Regions from separate parts of the Mediterraneibacter gnavus ATCC 29149 genome, predicted to be linked through region 3. Evidence: a T-box and tRNA genes for the amino acid it is inferred to sense, from the RefSeq annotation. Region 3 holds a T-box; the other regions hold tRNA genes.
What was found. The T-box of region 3 lies ahead of leuS (leucine--tRNA ligase). A T-box ahead of a tRNA ligase gene usually reads a tRNA of that ligase, here a tRNA-Leu.
Positions count from the first base shown of each region.

Region 1: it encodes a tRNA-Leu, which carries the amino acid that the T-box ahead of leuS (leucine--tRNA ligase) is inferred to sense. The anticodon was not compared.
Region 2: it encodes a tRNA-Leu, which carries the amino acid that the T-box ahead of leuS (leucine--tRNA ligase) is inferred to sense. The anticodon was not compared.

Region 1 is NZ_CP043051.1:2,759,382-2,766,302, reverse strand. Features, by position in the region: gene FXV78_RS13715 (MATE family efflux transporter) at 28-1,419, opposite strand; gene FXV78_RS13710 (MarR family winged helix-turn-helix transcriptional regulator) at 1,416-1,877, opposite strand; tRNA gene FXV78_RS13705 (tRNA-Leu) at 2,047-2,131, shown strand; partial or broken gene FXV78_RS13700 (AAA family ATPase) at 2,283-2,930, opposite strand; tRNA gene FXV78_RS13695 (tRNA-Leu) at 3,042-3,126, opposite strand; gene rplT (50S ribosomal protein L20) at 3,380-3,736, opposite strand; gene rpmI (50S ribosomal protein L35) at 3,770-3,967, opposite strand; gene infC (translation initiation factor IF-3) at 4,025-4,519, opposite strand; gene FXV78_RS13675 (sodium-dependent transporter) at 4,928-6,289, shown strand; gene FXV78_RS13670 (DegV family protein) at 6,380-6,921, opposite strand, start outside.
Region 2 is NZ_CP043051.1:645,120-652,040, reverse strand. Features, by position in the region: partial or broken gene FXV78_RS03275 (glycoside hydrolase family 2 TIM barrel-domain containing protein) at 1-1,054, shown strand, start outside; gene FXV78_RS03270 (beta-galactosidase small subunit) at 1,038-1,988, shown strand; tRNA gene FXV78_RS03265 (tRNA-Leu) at 2,519-2,602, opposite strand; gene FXV78_RS03260 (MATE family efflux transporter) at 2,715-4,091, opposite strand; gene FXV78_RS18765 (DUF3955 domain-containing protein) at 4,304-4,531, opposite strand; gene FXV78_RS18760 (hypothetical protein) at 4,509-4,691, shown strand; gene FXV78_RS03250 (beta-ketoacyl-ACP synthase III) at 4,817-5,779, shown strand; gene FXV78_RS03245 (acyl carrier protein) at 5,797-6,021, shown strand; gene fabK (enoyl-[acyl-carrier-protein] reductase FabK) at 6,038-6,921, shown strand, end outside.
Region 3 is NZ_CP043051.1:1,094-8,014, reverse strand. Features, by position in the region: gene FXV78_RS00040 (AAA family ATPase) at 1-259, opposite strand, end outside; gene FXV78_RS00035 (DUF3793 family protein) at 487-1,074, shown strand; gene FXV78_RS00030 (flavodoxin) at 1,091-1,525, shown strand; gene FXV78_RS00025 (ZIP family metal transporter) at 1,621-2,403, shown strand; glycine riboswitch at 2,542-2,656, shown strand; gene FXV78_RS00020 (alanine/glycine:cation symporter family protein) at 2,659-4,074, shown strand; T-box leader at 4,138-4,371, shown strand; gene leuS (leucine--tRNA ligase) at 4,417-6,849, shown strand.

The DNA of each region.
Region 1 (6,921 bases), 790 kb from region 3:
ACCCTCCATGCTGATTTTGCTCAAAAATCAGACATCTTGCGTTTCTGATTTCTGTTTCATCTCTGAAAGTACTTTTTTAAAATTCTTTCTGAACAAGAGCAGCGTTGTCACCACTGCGATCACATCCGCGATCGGCTCTGCCAGAAATACTGCCTGTACATGATCCTCCAGAAATACCGGAAGAATATAGATCAGCGGGATCAGAACAATAATCTTTCTGAACATTGCCAGAAATGCAGAAATTTTAGAATTTCCAAATGCAATAAATGTCTGCTGGCAGGCGATCTGCGCTCCCATCAGTACCACTGCCGCCATGTAGATACGCATCGCCCATTTTGCAAACTCTGCCAGCTGCGGGTCATTTGTAAAAATTGTCACAAACACGCCAGGAGCAAACTCCGAAACTGCCCAGATACCTGCCGCATAAACTACCGCAGAAATCAGCAGAAAGCGGAAGCCTTTTCTCACACGTTCTGCATTATTCGCTCCGAAGTTATAACTGATGATCGGCTGTCCTCCCTGCGTCAGTCCCTGCAGCGGCAGCATCGCAAACTGCATCACACTGGACAGGATCGTCATCGCACCTACCGCCAGGTCCCCGCCGTATTTTAATAACGAAGAATTAAAACACAATACCAGGATACTCTCTGTAGACTGCATGATAAACGGCGCTGCTCCCAGGCCGATACAAGGCAGCATGATCTCTTTTTTGATCTTAAAATTCTCTTTTTTCAGTCTCAGGACCGTATCTTTTCCAGACAGGAAACGGATCGCCCAGACTGCGCTGATCGCCTGTGAGAGAACTGTTGCCAGCGCGGCTCCCTGTACTCCCATATCAAATCCAAAAATAAAGATCGGATCCAGAACAATATTCGTCACCGCTCCGATCACCACAGTCATCATGCTGATCTTGGAAAATCCCTGTGCTGCGATAAAAGCATTCAGTCCCAGCGTGAGCTGTACAAAGATTGTTCCTACCGCATAGATATTCAGATAGCTTTCTGCATATCCGATGGTATTCTCACTGGCGCCAAACATCATCAGTAAAGGACGCTTAAATACAAGCACCAGAGCTGTCAAAACAACAGCGGTAATCACCAGTGCAGAAAAACAGTTTCCCAGTATCTTCTCTGCACCCTCATTATCCTTTTTTCCCATCAGAATACTGGCTCTTGGTGCGCCTCCCATTCCCATCAGTGCCGCAAATGCAGAGACGATCATAATAACCGGAAAACATACACCAAGTCCGGTAAGTGCTGCCGCACCCTCTCCCGGAATATGTCCGATATACATCCTGTCCACCATATTATAAAGTGCATTGACCACCTGTGAGATAATAGAAGGCACTGCCAGTACGAATAACAAGTGTCCGATCGGCTCCTTCCCCAGATCCACCTCTTTTGACATTTTCAGTTTCATAATGATGACTCCTTCCCTTTTGCCCGTTCTTCAAATCGCGCAAAAATCTTCTCCATTGTATTGGCCATATTTGCAATATCCTCTTCGGGAATCCCCTCAAGGATCTCCTGATCGATCTTCCGCTTGATTCCTCCAAGCTGTTCGATCACAGGAAGTGCATGTTCTGTCAGCTTTAGATGCTGCACTCTCTTATCATGGTCATCTGCCACACTGATGATCATCTCCTTCCCCAGCAGCGCATCTACACTTCTGCATACAAGCGCCTTGGAAACGCCGAGACATGTACATAACTGACTGTTCGTATCGATTGAAGGATTATTTGCCAAAAACAGCAAAATTGATATTTCATTCGGAGAATATGTCTCATTTCCCAACATTCTCCCAAACTCATCTGCATACACTTTCCTGATCTTCATAAACACAGAAATCATACCTTCCACTGTCATCTCTGCGCTCATTTTTCCACCTCCATTTGTTTACTTGTAAACTTTCTATTAGTATATCACGTTTCACAGAATTGTCAATTTTATATCACACACTTTTTTCAAATTTATAGTTGACATTTTAAAAACTCTATAGTATTATACTAAAAGTGATGTGCTTCACGTAAGTTTTTCATCGCAATGAGCGGAAGTGTCGGAACTGGCAGACGAGCAAGACTAAGGATCTTGTAAGCATTGCGCTTGTGTGGGTTCAAGTCCCATCTTCCGCATATTATAAAAAGGTATGATTCCATGTTCGGAATCATACCTTTTTTGTTTATAATTTTCATGTTCTTTGTTTTTAATAGTTTCAACAAATTATAACATAGGAGTTTTTCTATACTCCAGGTAACGCTACGGCTTTGCATCAACCCTTCCACTTCCACGCTGCGTTAAATATCCCGTCATAAATAAAAGACTCCAGACGTTCTCTAAAGACTGATACATTTCCGGATAGATCAGCTCCTGATGAATCTCTTTTATGATTTCCCCGCCGGCAAGCAGAGTTTCAATCTCACGCTTGGTTTTAAGATTGTCGGACATTTGAATAAATTTCTTGACGGCATCATTACTGCTGGTGTTGATCCAATAGTTTTCCGGAAACACATTTACATAGTCTTGAAATATCATTTGCTCATAATACCCATTTTCAAATGCCTTTGCTAATGGAACATCATATTCATCAATTAAAAGAATTACTTTTAATCTATAATGCTTCTCTAATAATTTTGACAATATTTTCAGTCCACCGCAAAATACAGTTTCGCTCATATTACTGTCCAAAAGTTCTCTATATACAGATTTATCATGTTCGCTCAGGTATTCACTATCTGATAGAAACTGGAATTCTTCCGCTGTTCTTTGCATAATCTGAACTGCAAAATCAAATGCATCCTCATAAGCAGCAGCATTGATTCCTTTAAGGGAAATTGAAATAACCGGATATTTCCCCATATACGCTTCACAAAGCTTTGTATCTTTTGAAATTTCCAACCCATCAAAGATACTCTTCTCTCCTTCTATGGCAAAAGGTAGTTTCCAGCCGTCAATACCTTTGTAATTCTCCTACCAGTAACCTTAGATATCCTAATCCCATAAAACAAAAGCACTTACAGTTTCCTGTAAATGCTTCTCTCATTATGCGGAAGATGGGACTTGAACCCACACGATCGCATTGATCACAAGATCCTTAGTCTTGCTCGTCTGCCAGTTCCGACACTTCCGCTTACCATAGCCTGTTTTGTTCACCACACGCTACATTTAGTATAATACTACTGATACGCAAAAATGTCAACTGATTTTTTAAATTTTTCTAATTTTTTGAATAATTTATATTATTTCTCTTTTTCATTATAATCAGACTTTTAGAAACTGCGCAATTCCTCTTTGCAATTTCTCATCTGACAGTGTCACTTTCTTCTTCGAACAAAAAAGAGATCGACTTTTTCCATCGATCTCTCATCTTTTTTGTCTTTCTATTAAGCAAGTTTAGATTTTGCAAGCTCTGCTAATGTTGCAAATCCTTCTTTATCACTTACTGCAAGCTCAGCAAGCATTTTTCTGTTCATATCTACGCCTGCAACTTTCAGTCCGTGCATAAATTTGCTGTAAGATAATCCATTCATTCTTGCAGCTGCATTGATACGTGCAATCCAAAGCTGTCTCATCTGACGTTTGCGCTCTTTTCTTCCTGCGTAAGCAGATGTGAGAGCTCTCATTACAGACTGTTTTGCAACTCTGTACTGTTTAGAACGTGCTCCTCTGTATCCTTTTGCTAACTTCAATGTTCTATTATGTTTCTTCTTAGCGTTCATTCCGCCTTTAATTCTTGCCATTTCTTAATCCTCCTCTTATTACTTTTACAAATCTTACAGATATGGTAAAACTTTCTTCATGTTCTTTACATTTGTAGCATCAGTAATTGTAGCCTGTCTGAGATTTCTCTTTCTCTTTGTAGACTTCTTTGTTAAGATATGGCTCTTGTAAGCTTTATTTCTTTTCAGTTTTCCTGTACCTGTTTTTTTGAAGCGTTTTGCTGCCGCTCTATTTGTTTTAATTTTTGGCATGATAAATTCCTCCTTTAATGTACTGCCCTGCTGGACATATGTCCGTATTTTTTTATTTTAACGTTTTTCAGTTAAAACCATGCTCATGCTGCGTCCTTCCATTTTTGCCGGTTTTTCAACAACTGCCACATCTTCAAGCAATGCCGCAAAATCATCCAGAATGTGCTTGCTTGACTGTACGTGTGCCATTTCTCTTCCGCGGAAACGCAAGGTAACCTTTACTTTATTTCCTTTTCCGATGAACTTCTTCGCATTGTTCACCTTTGTATTCAGGTCGTTTGTATCAATATTCGGTGATAAACGCACTTCTTTTACTTCTACAGTTTTCTGCTTTTTCTTAGCTTCTTTTTCTTTTCTTGTCTGTTCGTACTTGTATTTACCGTAATCGATAATCTTGCATACCGGCGGCTTCGCAGTCGGCGCAATCTTTACAAGATCCAGATTTGCTTCAGCGGCAAGTTTCATTGCCTCTCTGGATGACATAATTCCTAACTGTTCCCCATCCTCGCCAATCAGACGGACTTCTCTGTCTCTGATCTGCTCGTTAATCATTAAATCGCTAATGGTCGTATACCTCCGTCAAATGAATTTCCCTTAGGTTTCCCTTCGCACAAGCATAAAAAAAGAGTGAATCTCATATCCACCCAATCTCACTACATAACAGAGCCTATACAGGAAACTTTCTGCATGTAACAATATCAGACCAATAGTCACTCACTTGTGCTATGGTGAGAGTGGATACTCTACTTTGTTTTTCGCTTTGCGCAAAATATAATTTACCATACTTTCCTGCTTCTGTCAACATCTTTTCTCTATTTTAAAAACTTTACTGCTTTTTCACTTTAATTCACTAATTTAACTTGTTTTTTTTCACTATCCATGGCATAATACCACTTAATAACAGAGCGCAATCTATTTTTAGTGTTCTGGCTAAAGTGAAAGAGTTGAGGAGGTTTCTATATGAAAACAAACAGAAGTAATTTTTCCGGCAAGATCGGTTTTATTCTTGCCGCTGCCGGATCAGCCGTAGGGCTTGGGAATATCTGGCGATTCCCGTATCTGGCAGCAAAATATGGCGGAGGTTCTTTTTTGATCTGCTACATCATATTAGCGGTCACATTCGGATTTACACTAATGGTAGCAGAGATCGCCATCGGACGCAAGACCGGTTTGAGTGCCATCGGCGCTTTCCAAAAACTGGATAAACGATTTGGCTTTTTAGGCATCCTTGCCGCAATCGTTCCAATCATCATCCTTCCTTATTATTCAGTAATCGGAGGATGGGTTTTAAAATACTTTTATGCTTTTATCACAGAAGGTGCTGCCACTGTATCCGGTGATTCTTATTTTTCCGAATTCACTGCAAGCACAGCATCCCCGATTCTCTGGTTCTCACTGTTCATTGCTCTGACAGCACTTGTCGTGCTCTTCGGTGTGGAAAAGGGAATTGAGAAAGTCAGCAAAGTGATGATGCCCATTCTTGCTGTTCTGACTGTTGGGATTGCAATTTATGTCCTGACCATGGACGGTGCCATGGACGGATTAAAATACTATCTGCTTCCGAATATGTCAAACTTCTCAGTCATGACCGTTCTGGCAGCAATGGGACAGCTTTTTTATTCCATGTCACTTGCTATGGGAATCATGATTACTTATGGATCCTATATGCCGAAATCTACAAATCTGGAAAGCTCTGTACGACAGATTGAGATTTTCGATACCGGATTTGCCTTTTTTGCAGGATTGATGATCGTTCCATCTGTATTTATCTTCTCAGGCGGAGATGAATCTGCCTTGAATGCAGGCGCCGGACTGATGTTCATCACTCTCCCGAAGGTATTTGCAAGCATGCCTCTTGGAACCGTACTTGGAACCGTGTTCTTTATCCTTGTATTTTTTGCCGCAGTGACCTCTTCCATCTCTTTGATGGAGACTATCGTTTCCATTTTTATGGATAAATTCAAATGGTCAAGAAGGTTTACCTGCATCCTGGTCGCTGTTTATTCACTGCTGATTGGAATTCCGACTTCCCTCGGATTTGGAGCACTTGACTTTATCAAGCCTCTGGGAATGTCCATTCTGGATGCTATGGACTTCATCAGTAACAGTGTGCTGATGCCGATCGTTGCCGTACTGACTTGCGTCTTCGTAGGATTCGTGATCAAGCCGCAGGCCATCATTGATGAAGTAGAAGCTTCTGATAACGGCGCATTCAAAAGCAAAAAAATGTTCACAGTCATGATCAAATGGATTGCTCCAATCTTCCTGATCGCGATTTTGATCAGTTCTATTCTGAATGCGTTTGGTATTATCACCATGTAATAAAAATCCCGCGGATTATTGCATCCGCGGGATTTTCGCTGTTTCTTGACAACTCTTTTTTACCGTTTCTCTATTTACTTTCTTTTTGTTCTATCTTTTCTCACCCATACAGAATACAGCCACAACTCCCGGTCCGGTATGGCTTCCGATCACAGTTCCGATATTATTGATCAGAATATGATCTACACCCAGTTTTTCACGAACTCGTCCTGCCACATATTCTGCCTCTTCGATACAATCACCGTGGGTAATCAATACCAGATCATTTTCCCAGCCTTTTGCCTGTTCTGCTGCCATATCGACAATCTTATTCAGAGACTTCTTACGTCCTCGTTCTTTCCCGATCACCTGAAGCCTGCCTTCGTTATCTACATGAATGATCGGCTTGATCTGCACCATGCTGCCAAGCACTGCCGTTGCTTTGGAGATCCTTCCTCCACGGTGCAGATGATGGAGATCATCCACCGTTACATTATGACAGATATGAAGTTTATTTTCTTCCACCCACTGTGCAACCTCTTCCATTGTCTTCCCGGCTGCTTTTAACTGCAGCGCTTTATGTAAAAGAAGTCCTTCTCCCATGCAGGCGCAAAGCGTATCCACTGCAAGGATCTTTCTTTCCGGGTATTCTT
Region 2 (6,921 bases), 640 kb from region 3:
AGAAGAAGCTTCCGTATCAGAAAGTTTCAGAGCGGATCTTACGATCAACGAACCTGTACAACTCTGGAATTGTGATGATCCGAAGCTGTATCAGGTGGAAATCCGAATCTTTGACGGACAGGGAGATCTCATAGAGATCATTCCTTATCAGGTGGGATTTCGAATGATTTGCATTGAGGATGGAAAAATAAAACTAAATGGAAGACGGCTGATCATAAACGGTGTGAACCGACATGAGTGGAATGCAAAAAGTGGAAGATGTATTTCAGAGAACGATGAGATTTATGATATTGAATGTATGAAACGCAACAATATCAATGCGGTTCGTACCTGTCATTATCCGGATCGTACAACCTGGTATTATCGCTGCGATGAAGCTGGAATTTATGTGATGGCAGAGGTAAATCTGGAAAGTCACGGATCCTGGCAGAAGATGGGATCGGTTGAGCCGTCCTGGAATGTACCGGGAAGTGTGGAGCTTTGGCAGGATGTTGTTTTGGATCGGGTAAAATCGAATTTTGAAATGTTTAAAAATCATACATCTGTGTTATTCTGGTCTCTTGGAAATGAATCCTATGCAGGAGAGGTACTCAAAGAAATGAATGCGTATTATAAAAAGAGAGACCTGGGGCGTCTCGTTCATTATGAAGGAGTATTTCAAAACAGAGACTATGAAGACAATATTTCCGATGTAGAGAGCCAGATGTATGCACCGCCGGGACGTGTTCGGGAATATCTGGAAAATGAGCCGAAAAAACCGTTTATCCTGTGTGAATATATGCATGATATGGGAAACTCACTTGGGGGTATGAAATCGTATATCGATCTGCTGGATCAGTATGAAAAATATCAGGGTGGTTTCATTTGGGATTATATAGATCAGGCACTTTTGGTAAAAGATGAGATTACCGGTCGTGAAGTACTTCGATATGGGGGAGATTTTGATGACCGTCCGTCGGATTATGAATTTTCGGGAAACGGAATCGTATTTGCAGATCGAACAGAAAAACCGGCAATGCAGGAGGTGAAATATTATTATGGACTCCAGAAATAAACTTAGAATCGTCTTCGGAGATGTGACGGTTGGAATTCATGGGGAGGATTTTCATTATATTTTCTCAAAACAGACAGGGGGAATGGAATCCCTTGTAAAAGCAGGAAAGGAATGGCTGTATCGAACTCCGTATCCCACATTCTGGAGAGCGACTACGGATAATGACAGAGGAAACGGATTCCCTTTAAGATCAGGAATGTGGCTGGGGGCAGATCAGTTTCGAAAGTGTATCGGTTTCCGGCTTTTGGCAGATGGAGAAGCGGTAGAAAATCACAATGCTCCGGAAAATAATGTGTACAGCAATCAGGAATATGTACAGGAGGCGGTGCTTACATATACCTATGAAACCATCACAGTTCCTGCGACTACAGTGGATGTAAGCTATACAGTCCATGCAGATGGGAAAATACATGTTTTGGCTCATTATCATGGAAAAGAAGGACTGCCGGAACTGCCGGTATTTGGAATGCGGTTTATTATGCCGACAAAGGCAGTCGGATATTGCTATGAGGGTCTGTCAGGAGAAACATATCCGGACAGAATGGCGGGAGGAATTTATGGAAGATATGAAGTGGAAGGTCTTCCGGTCACGCCATATCTGGTTCCCCAGGAATGCGGGATGCATATGGAGACAGAATGTGTTACGGTATATCGAAAGGATACGCTGAATAATTCGGATACGTCAGAAGAAACATTCGGCCTTACGTTTCGTGCATGCGGCGAAAAGTTTGGATTTTCCTGTCTCCCATATACGTCAGAAGAGTTGGAAAATGCAACGCATCAGGAAGAACTTCCATTGCCGCGGAGAACCGTAGTCTGCATCTGCGGATCAGTACGTGGAGTAGGTGGTATTGACAGTTGGGGCAGTGATGTGGAAGATCCGTATCGCATCAGTGCACAAAAGGATATTGTCTATGAGTTTGTGATAGAATAGAGGAGCACATAGAGAGCGAGGGTATCACACGAGCATCAGATTTGATGATCGTGTGATACCCTCTTTTTATGAAATTTGTTGAAAAATAAGTCAGTAATCAAACCGAGTATAAGAAAAAGTACGATGACAAGCAGCCACAGAGGTACTCCGGGATGATTGTACAGTTCATAGATTTGTTGTGGATTCATAGTATCTGTGATTTTTTTTGATATTCTCTGTCTGGATTAAATCACCGAGGAATTGTCCGATCACGACGCCGATGATATTTCCTGCTGTAACGAAAAAAGCGGGGAGTGGTTTTTGGCATAAAATCAGGATCAGGCACAGACTCCAGATTCCGCAATAAAAATTGCGTGTAGTCATGATTATTCACATCCATTCATATTGAGAAAAATTAATATCATATGTTCTTTTTTAGAATATCATAAAATAATAGAAGGTACAATGTGAGATGAAGTGGAAAGATTGAAAAATAGTAAATTGGTAAATTACAAAAAAGACATTCGATCTCTCGAATGTCTTTCATCCAGTGCGGAAGAAGAGACTTGAACTCTCACAGGATTAACTCCCACTAGAACCTGAATCTAGCGCGTCTGCCATTCCGCCACTTCCGCGTTTCTTGTCGGCTGTCCGCCTGACAAGATGTATAATACCATAGTGGAATCGATTTGTAAACCCCTAAATTCAAAAAAATCTAAATTTTTTTATTTTTTTGAATTATTCATATTATTTAGCTATTTCTGCCAGTTTCATCTTCTTCATTTCGCGTGAAATCAAGAACACAGAAGTAAGGAACGCAATGGCATCAGCTACCGGTCCCGCATACATAATTCCGTCGATTCCCAAAAACAGCGGAAGAATGAAAAGCAGCGGTATCAGGAAGAAAACCTGACGGGTGAGGGAGAGCAGCATTCCTTTGACTGGTTTTCCGATTGCGGCAAAGAAATTGGATGATAATAACTGTACGCCGTTTAAGAGGACCATAAACAGGAAAATCCGCATAAATTTGACGGCAAACTCAAAATAAAGAGCATCTCCCGTTCCGAACAGGGAGATAATCTGGCGTGGACACAGCTGGAACAAAAGAAATCCAATCAGAGATATGACCAGATTACACTGAATTGCCAGTTTATAAACGCCGCGGACACGATCATACTGTTTTGCACCGTAGTTGAACCCGATGATTGGCTGGGAGCCCTGAGAGATCCCGATGATGACTGCCAGCAGGATCGCATTTGTTTTCATAACAATTCCACAAGCTGCCAGCGGGATTTCTTTTCCGTAAGGAGAAAGTGCTCCATAATAGGTCAGTGAATTATTCAGTACGATCTGTACAAATGTGAGCGCTACCTGATTTAAACTGTTGCTCATGCCGAGGGAAGCGATTTTTAAACAAAGCTTTCTGTGAAGCCGGAAATAATGCGCTTTTAGTTCCACATTTCGGAATCGCTTTAAATAGCTGACGGCAACCAGACAGGATACAATCTGTCCGATGATCGTTGCCCACGCAGCACCTGCAACTCCCAGTTTAAAGATAAAAATAAAGACCGGATCCAGTATGGTGTTGATGATCGCACCGATCAGCATACAGGTCATGGAAAATTTCGGACTTCCGTCTGCCCGGGCGAGGTTGCTCATCCCATTGTTGACAATCAGAAACGGCATACCGATTGCGGTGATCCGGGTGTATTCTTTGGCATATGGCATGATTTCGGCTGTTGCACCGAATGCGGTGAGCAGCGGAACGAGAAAAATCTCGATCAGTACGGCGTAGATCACACCAAAGACAAGCATCATTGTAAATGCAGTCCCTACGACCTGCGCGGCGTCCTCTTTTTTGCCGGCTCCCAGATTCAGGGAAAACAGTGAAGCACTTCCGATGCCGATCAGAAGTGCGATGGCAAGAGAGATGGTGGTCAGAGGAAACGCAACATTAGTAGCTGCATTACCGAGATAGCCGACTCCCTGGCCGATAAATACCTGGTCTACGATGTTATACAAAGAACTGACAAGCATTGCGATAATGCTTGGGACTGCAAAAGATTTCAGCAGCCTTGGCAGTTTTTCATAACCCAGCGGATTTTCTTTTTGTATCGAATTCATATAAATCCCCTTCCTGAAAATGTTTACATTTTATTATAGGGCAAAAAATTTTTGTGTGCAAGATGGAGCAACCATTGAAAAACCGACCCAGGGATCCGATATTGCAGTCAGAATTTATGAACTGGAAGTGTATGGGTGTATGGATCGGATTAGGAAGAAAGATTTTAACGTAATAAGGCTGTGACTTGTTTGGAGTCACAGCCTTCCTGTATCTAAGAACAAAATTTCTTTTTTATTCTGCAGAAGATATTTCTTATGCCGATTGTAAGAAATGTGATAAAACCGCAGAATAAACATAAAAATCCAACAGGCAGTAAGAAAAAGTTTTCATGTAAAATCCCCTGTGTATCAATATATTCTACTGACACAGCTTTTAGAAAAATACAGGAGATTCCAAAGCAAAGGAAGATTCCGCCAATGGCAATAGAAATTAGATTCATTTTTGCTCTTCTTGTTTCGCTTGAATTTGTAATCAATGTAAATGAATTGCCGTTTTTTAGCAAGCAAGAGTTGCTTGCAATGCGCAGAAAATACCAAGGGCTATTATACGGTATGCGTGGAAATATTACAATTGTTTTCAATTTGAAAAGGGGAGAGTGACAGTTTATTGGTTACTGTTAAAAATGAAAAAACAGGATTGACAAATTTATTTTTTGTGATATAGTTTGACTATCAAAGTATTTTAAAGTAAAAATATTTTGAAACAAAAATAATGGAGAAGAAAGATGACAGGAAGAATATGCGGAACCGGCTCCTATGTGCCGGCCAGAATTGTAGAAAATGACGAGCTGGCAAATCTGGTGGATACGAATGACGCCTGGATTCGCGAGCGGACGGGAATTGCAAGAAGACATCTTGCAGAGAATGAGACGACTTCGTATATGGCGGCAGAGGCGGCGAAAAGAGCACTTGCACAGTCAGACATCCCGGCGGAGGATGTGGATCTGATCCTGGTGGCAACCTCCACACCCGAGAACGTTTTTCCATGCACGGCATGTGAGGTACAAAGAGAGATTCATGCAGAGCATGCGGCGGGATTTGATCTGAATGCGGCGTGCAGTGGATTTTTGTTTGCGCTTCAGACTGCACAGGCGTACATTCAGGCAGGAATTTACAGGACAGTGCTGGTGATCGGTGTGGACAGTATGTCACATATGGTGGACTGGAGTGACAGAAGTACCTGCATTTTGTTCGGGGACGGGGCCGGAGCTGTGGTGCTTCGCGAATCGAAGGAAGGTCTGTTTGTGCAGGCTGCGCATTCGGACGGCGCAAAAGGAGATGTTCTGACAGGATGCAGCCGGCACAGAAAAAACTGGGATCATCCGGATGAAGCAAAGGCAGCGTACATTCAGATGGACGGACAAAGCGTATTTAAATTTGCAGTCAGGAGGGTGCCGGAAATTGTGGAAGAGCTGCTTGAAAAAGCCCAGATCCAAAAAGAAGAAATTTCGTATTTCTTTTTACATCAGGCGAACAGAAGGATCATTGAGGCTGCGGCAAAGCGGACCGGAGTGGATATTTCGAGATTTCCCATGAACCTGCAGGAATACGGAAACACCTCAGCGGCAAGTATTCCCATTCTTCTGGATGAGTGGAACAAAAAAGGATTGCTCAAAAAGGGAGATAAGCTGGTGCTTGCCGGATTTGGAGCAGGACTTTCCTGGGCGGGAAGTCTATTGGAATGGTAAAAGAAAGGAAGAAAATTATGTTAGAAAAAATCAAAGAAATTACAGCAGAATCATTAGGAGCAGACGCAGGAACAATTACAGAGGAGACATCCTTTAAAGAAGATCTGGGAGCAGATTCTCTGGATCTGTTTGAAATGGTGATGGCGTTTGAAGAAGCATTTGAGGTAGAGATTCCGTCGGAAGATCTGGAGCAGATTCAGACAGTAGGAGACGTTGTAAAATATCTGGAAGCACACAAATAGAAGGAAGGATACTGGCATGAAGACAAAGATTACCACACTTTTGGGGATTGAATCTCCTGTTGTACAGGGAGGTATGGCCTGGGTTGCGGAGAGTCATCTGGCAGCGGCAGTTTCTAATGCCGGAGGGCTTGGGATCATCGGAGCAGCCAGTGCGCCTGCCGAGTGGGTGCGCGCTCAGATTCAGGAAGTGAAAAGAAGAACCGACAAGCCGTTTGGCGTCAATATTATGCTGATAAGCCCTTATGCGAAAGAAGTGGCAGAGCTGGTGGCAGAAGAAAAAGTTCCGGTTGTGACAACGGGAGCGGGTTCGCCGGAAAAATATATGAGTCTCTGGAAAGAGGCTGGAATCAAAGTGATTCCGGTGGTTGCGTCTGTTGCCCTTGCGAAGCGGATGGAGCGGTGCGGAGCAGATGCACTGGTGGCAGAAGGCACAGAAGCAGGCGGGCATATCGGCGAGAATACGACCATGGTGCTGGTACCTCAGGTAGTCGATGCGGTGAATGTACCGGTCATTGCGGCCGGTGGAATTGCAGACGGACGGGGGATGGCCGCGGCATTCATGCTGGGAGCAGAAGGGGTACAGATTGGTACCAGGTTTGTGGCATCCAGAGAAGCACAGGTTCACGAAAACTATAAAAACTGTATTATAAAAGCCAGAGATATTGATTCCAGAGTCACCGGACGAAGCACTGGGCATCCGGTTCGTGCGCTTCGCAATCAGATGACAAAAATATACCTGGAAAAAGAACAGGCGGGGGTTCCGTTTGAAGAACTGGAGCTTTTGACGCTGGGGGGGCTTAGAAAAGCGGTTGTGGACGGAGATGTGACAAATGGAAGTGTGATGGCAGGCCAGTCTGCGGCAATGGTAAAAGAGATACTTTCCTGTGAGGAGATCATACA
Region 3 (6,921 bases):
TGTCAATAAAGATGGTATCAATATCATGATTACCTGCTACCATACCGTAGAGAAAACCGATAAATTCATCCATTGTCAGAATATCAGGATAGTCTTCCATGCAGATTGCACGTACACCGAAGTCTAAAGTAGTAGTGTTGCGATGACTTTTTTTGATAAATACGACGTTTCCGTTAGATGTTTTGACCTTTTCATTAGCAAGCTCAATCATCTGCTGTGTTTTTCCGGTTCCTTTCGGTCCTGTAATTAAATTTACCATGGCAAATCTCTCCTTTTTGTATGTATTTTGAGACTTCTTTCTGCTCAAATAACTTAAATTTATTATACACCAAACAAGGTTCTTAAACAATAAAAAAATAATAAAAATGCAGATAAATATTCAGAAAAATATAATGAGAAAACTTCTCAATAACAAATGTTGAAATTGAGAGTAGGACATGGTAATATCAAACTAATTGAGAATCATAATCATTTAAGGAGGCTCATATGTCATCGGAAACATTGTCTTATTTTTTCAAAAATGAAGATATAAAACTAAAAGCCAGGTTTCAGGTTGCGCTGCAGTGCGCCCCCTTTTTAAAGGGGATCAAGATATCCAGCGTGATCACAATGGAACAGAAAATGTGTGAGGAGCTGCAGGAGATTTTTGAAGAGACAGAGGTAGAATATCGAATTCTGTCCTGCAGGGACAGCAGATGTCTTGTTTTCTTTTTCAGACGGAGTGAGTTGGAGTATCATCTGATGCTGCCTGACAATCAGCGGCTGCTTGAGGCATATGGGTATCATATGCGGAATCTGGATGAGATGCTCAAAAGACTGGCTCAAAGAGTGAGGCAGATAAGCAGCAGAAAACTGGGATTTCCCCATGAAATCGGAGTGTTTTTAGGGTATCCGAAGGAAGATGTGGAAGGATTTATTCACAATGAAGGAAGAAAGTATCTTATGATCGGATATTGGAAAGTATATAGTAATCCGTCCAGGGCAAAAATGATTTTCAAGTCTTATGATCAGGCCAAAGAAGGAGTGGTCAGAGAATTTTTAGCCGGAAAAAGTATCCGGGAAATCGCACAATAATGAAGGAGGAATTCACATGAATGCAGCAGTAGTATATTGGAGTGGAACAGGAAATACAGAGGCAATGGCACAGGCGGTCGCAGAAGGGATTCAGGCAGCAGGAGGAACCGCGGAGGTATGTGAGGTTGGACAGACAGATGCGGATACGATTTCAAAATTTGATAAAATTGCGCTCGGCTGCCCGTCTATGGGAGCAGAGCAGTTGGAAGACAGCGAAATGGAGCCGTTCGTGGAAGAACTGGAGCCGATGATCTCCGGTAAGCAGCTACTTTTGTTTGGGTCTTACGGCTGGGGTGACGGAGAGTGGATGCGTGACTGGTGCCAGAGAATGGAAGAGGCGGGAGCACATCTGATCTGTGAAGAAGGTGTGATCGCAAACGAGACGCCGGATGATGCTGCGTTGGAGGAATGCCGGGCAGCCGGAAAGGAACTGATCACGGCATCGGTATAAGGATTCTTTTTCCATGTGCATTTAAACGGAACCAAAGTTTTCTCCTGAGCATAGGATAACATATCGAAAAAAAGAATTACGAAAGGGAGAAACATATGAATTTGGATGTAATACTTGGAATTTTACTGCCGTTTGCAGGAACAACTCTTGGCGCAGCAATGGTATTCTTCATGAGAAAAGAGATGAATGAAAAGCTGCAGAAAGGTCTGCTTGGATTTGCTTCGGGTGTCATGATCGCAGCATCTGTCTGGTCGCTTTTAATCCCGGCCATCGAGATGGCAGAGGAAGGCGGACAGATTGCATGGATTCCTGCAGCGGCAGGGTTTCTGCTTGGGATTGGCTTTCTGCTTTTGCTGGACACGGTGACACCTCACCAGCACTTTCAGGAATCGGAGCCGGAAGGGATTCAGGCATCACTTCGAAAAACAACAATGTTGATGCTCGCAGTGACGCTGCACAATATTCCGGAAGGAATGGCAGTGGGTGTGACCTTTGCCGGAGTTCTTTCGGATAATGTACTGATAACAATGACAGGGGCATTTGTATTGTCTGCCGGAATCGCCATTCAGAATTTTCCGGAGGGAGCGATTATTTCCATGCCGTTAAGGGCGCAGGGAATTACAAAACTGAGGGCGTTTGTGTATGGAACACTGTCAGGGATTGTAGAGCCGATCGCCGCATTTCTGACAATCTGGCTGACGGGGCTTGTAGTTCCGCTTCTGCCATATTTTCTCTCTTTTGCGGCAGGCGCTATGATTTATGTTGTAGTGGAAGAGTTGATTCCGGAGGCACAAAACGGAAAACATACCAATGTAGGAACAATCGGTGTTGCAGCAGGGTTCACACTGATGATGATTCTGGATGTGGCGCTGGGATAGAAAAAAGCAGAGGGAGCGATGTCTGTATTCCCTCTGCATTTTACTTATAAACATTGATTAGTTTTTCTAAAATGGAAAATCAGAAAATGGCTTGCATTCTTTTCAAAACCATGCTATTCTTTACTTTAGTGTTGTAAAACACTAAACTCAGGAGAGTCTCTGAAAAAAGAGCGCCGAAGGTGTAATCAGCAGACGCATGATCTGGATGCGGTTTTGCTGAGAATCTCTCAGGCAAAAGGATGGAGGAAAGAAAGTATGTTAGCACAAATCTACAATCAAATCGACACAGCGATCAAATGGGTGGATGACCGGATATGGGGACTGCCGCTCATTATTCTGATCCTGACAACAGGTATCTATTTAACCGTTCGCCTTGGCGGACTTCAGATTCGGCATCTGCCGAAAGCACTCAGATTCATGGTAAAAAATGAAGAAGAAGGACATGGGGAAGTGACCAGCTTTGGAGCACTTTGTACGGCGCTTTCTGCAACGATCGGAACCGGAAATATTACCGGAGTAGCGACTGCGATTGCGGCAGGCGGACCGGGCGCACTGTTCTGGATGGTGGTGGCAGCATTTTTCGGAATGGCAACGAAGTATGCAGAAGGGCTTCTTGCAATCAAATACCGGACAATCGACAAAGAAGGGCATGTTCTTGGCGGACCGTTCTATTATATTGAAAACGGAATGGGAAAAAACTGGCGCTGGCTGGCAAAAATATTTGCATTTTTCGGAGCCGGAGTCGGGTTGTTTGGAATCGGTACGTTTACCCAGGTAAACAGTATTGCATCTGCAGTGAAGAATTTCTTTGATCCGAATACAGAGAATGCCGTGCAGATGTTTGGAAATACATATTCATGGGCAACTGTGATTACTTGTATTATTCTGACAGTCTGTGTCGGTCTGGTCGTGATCGGAGGACTGAAACGAATTGCAAAAGTATCCGAAATTGTAGTTCCGTTTATGGCGGTATTGTACGTGGTGTTTGTTCTGATCATTATGATCACACATATTACAGAAATCCCGGCAGCGATCGTAACGATTGTGAAATCTGCATTTACCGGAAGTGCACTGGCAGGCGGCGCGATGGGAACCATGGTCGTGGCCATGCAGAAAGGAATCGCAAGGGGAATCTTTTCCAATGAGGCGGGTCTTGGTAGTGCGCCGATCGCGGCAGCGGCTGCAGTAACAAAAGAACCTGTGCGTCAGGGACTGGTGTCTATGACAGGTACATTTATTGATACAATCATAATTTGCACAATGACCGGAATTTCCGTGGTCTTAGCAGGAACATGGAATGATCCGAATCTGGAAGGTGTGGAGATCACGATGGCAGCATTTCAGAAGGGGCTGCCGTTTGCGCCGGCAGTTGCATCCTTTATTCTGATGCTTTGTCTGGTATTCTTTGCATTTACTACGATTCTCGGCTGGAATTACTATGGAGAACGGTGTATGGAATATCTGTTCAACCGGAATAAAAAAGTAGTGATGACTTATCGCTGGCTGTATATTCTGGCTGTATTTATCGGACCATATATGACGGTTGCGGCAGTGTGGAACATCGCAGATATCTTCAATGCGCTGATGGCGCTTCCGAACCTGATCGCACTGCTTGTGCTCAGCAATGTGGTGGTCAAAGAAACGAAAGATTATTTTGCGAGGATGAAATAGAGAGAAATCAGCAGAATCCACTTGACTTATTTTATGATTCTTCTTATAATAAGGAAACATATGAAAGAAATGTTGATGAGGAATAGTAAGAGTCTGAGGTTTTTCAGAGACCTGCCGGATGGTGCGAGGCAGGAAACAGCGTTCTCCCAACTCCCCTCGGAGTTCTTTTTCTGAACACCCAGGATGGAAAAGTAGGAAAAAGCGGGCCTTCCCGTTACAGAAGTAATGAGTGCATCTGTATGTTTGCAGATGAAGAAGAGTGGTACCACGGAAGATAAAAGCCTTTTCGTCTCTTAATTGAGATGAAAAGGCTTTTTTAGAAATCAAAGGAGGATATGCGAAATGGGTGCAAAAATTGTTTACAACCACAAAGCAATCGAGAAAAAATGGCATGATAAATGGCAGGAAAATCCGGTAAATCCAAGATTCAGGGACAACGGAGAGAAAAAAGAAAAATATTATTGTCTGGATATGTTCCCGTATCCGTCAGGAAACGGTCTGCATGTCGGGCACTGGAGAGGATATGTGATCTCTGATGTCTGGAGCCGTTACAAATTACAGCAGGGATATTATATTGTACATCCGATGGGATGGGATGCATTCGGTCTTCCGGCTGAGAACTATGCGATCAAGATGGGAGTTCATCCTGCAAAATCCACAGCAGAGAACGTAGCAAACATCAAACGTCAGATCAATGAGATCGCAGCATTGTATGACTGGGATATGGAAGTTAACACAACAGATCCGAATTTCTACAAATGGACACAGTGGATCTTTGTGAAAATGTTCAAAGAAGGTCTTGCATATGAGAAAGAGTTCCCGATCAACTGGTGCCCATCCTGCAAAACAGGTCTGGCAAACGAAGAGGTTGTGAATGGAAAATGTGAGCGTTGCGGAACAGATGTTACAAAGAAAAATCTGCGTCAGTGGATGCTGCGTATCACAAAATATGCAGACCGTCTTTTGAACGATCTCGACAAACTGGACTGGCCGGAAAAAGTAAAGAAAATGCAGGCTGACTGGATCGGAAAATCTTACGGTGCAGAAGTAGATTTCCAGGTGGATGGAAGAGACGACAAGATCACCGTTTATACAACACGTCCGGATACCTTACACGGTGCAACATTCATGGTACTTGCGCCGGAACATGCACTTGCAAAAGAACTTGCGACAGACGAGACAAGAGAAGCGGTGGAGCAGTATATTTATGATGCTTCCATGAAGTCCAACGTAGACCGTATGCAGGATAAGGAAAAGACAGGTGTGTTTACGGGAAGTTATGCGATCAATCCGATCAACGGTGCAAAAGTACCGATTTGGCTGTCTGATTATGTACTGGCAGATTATGGTACAGGAGCAATTATGTGTGTACCTGCACATGATGACCGTGACTTTGCATTTGCAAAAAAATTCGAGATCCCGATCATTCAGGTCATTGCAAAAGACGGACAGGAAATCGAAAATATGGAAGAGGCATACACAGATGCTGTTGGAACTATGATCAATTCCGGAGAGTGGAACGGAATGGAATCAGCCGTTCTCAAGAAAGAAGCTCCACATATCATTGAAGAGCGTGGAATTGGAAAAGCAACTGTAAACTATAAGCTGCGTGATTGGGTATTCTCCCGTCAGCGTTATTGGGGAGAGCCGATTCCGATTGTACACTGTCCGGAATGTGGAGCAGTGCCGGTACCGGAAGAAGAGCTGCCGCTGCGTCTGCCGGATGTAGATTCTTATGAACCGACAGGAACTGGAGAGTCACCGCTTGCCGGAATCGAAGAGTGGGTAAACTGCAAGTGTCCGGTTTGTGGAAAAGACGCAAAACGTGAGACAAATACCATGCCTCAGTGGGCTGGTTCTTCCTGGTACTTCCTGCGTTATGTGGACAGTCACAATGACAAAGAACTGGTTTCCAGAGAAAAAGCGGACGAGATGCTTCCGGTAGATATGTATATCGGTGGTGTAGAGCATGCGGTACTGCATCTTCTGTACTCTCGTTTCTATACAAAATTCCTGCATGACATCGGAGTTGTAGACTTTGATGAACCATTCCACAAGCTGTTCAACCAGGGAATGATCACAGGAAAGAACGGAATCAAGATGAGTAAGTCCAAAGGAAATGTCGTATCTCCGGATGATCTGGTACGCGACTACGGATGTGACTCTTTGAGAATGTATGAATTGTTCGTGGGACCGCCGGAGTTGGATGCAGAGTGGGATGACCGTGGAATCGACGGTGTCAACCGCTTCCTGAAACGTCTGTGGAATCTGCTGATGGACAGCAAAGAAAATGAAGTACAGGCAACAAAAGAGATGATCAAACAGCGTCACAGAATGGTAGCAGATATCACCATGCGTCTGGAGAGCTTCAGTCTGAATACCGTTATCTCCGGATTTATGGAGTACAACAACAAGTTTATCGAGATCGCAAAGAAAGAAGGCGGAATCGATAAAGAAACGCTGGAGACGATCGCAGTCCTGCTTTCTCCATTTGCACCTCATTTTGCAGAGGAGATATGGGAGCAGCTCGGACATACAGAGACAATCTTCAAAGCAGGCTGGCCGACATACGATGAGGCACAGATGAAAGACGATGAGATCGAAGTTCCGGTACAGATTAACGGAAAGACAAAAGCCGTGATCAGTATCGCAGCAGATATCTCCAAAGAAGAAGCGATTGCAGCAGGAAAAGAAGCGATTGCAGATAAACTGACAGGAAATGTGATTAAGGAAATTTATGTTCCGAAGAAGATTATTAATATTGTAATGAAATAAACAATGTGAATAGAAAAGACAGAACTCCATGTGCTTGGTAAGCTGAGGAGGGCTGTCTTTTTTGTTGGCGAA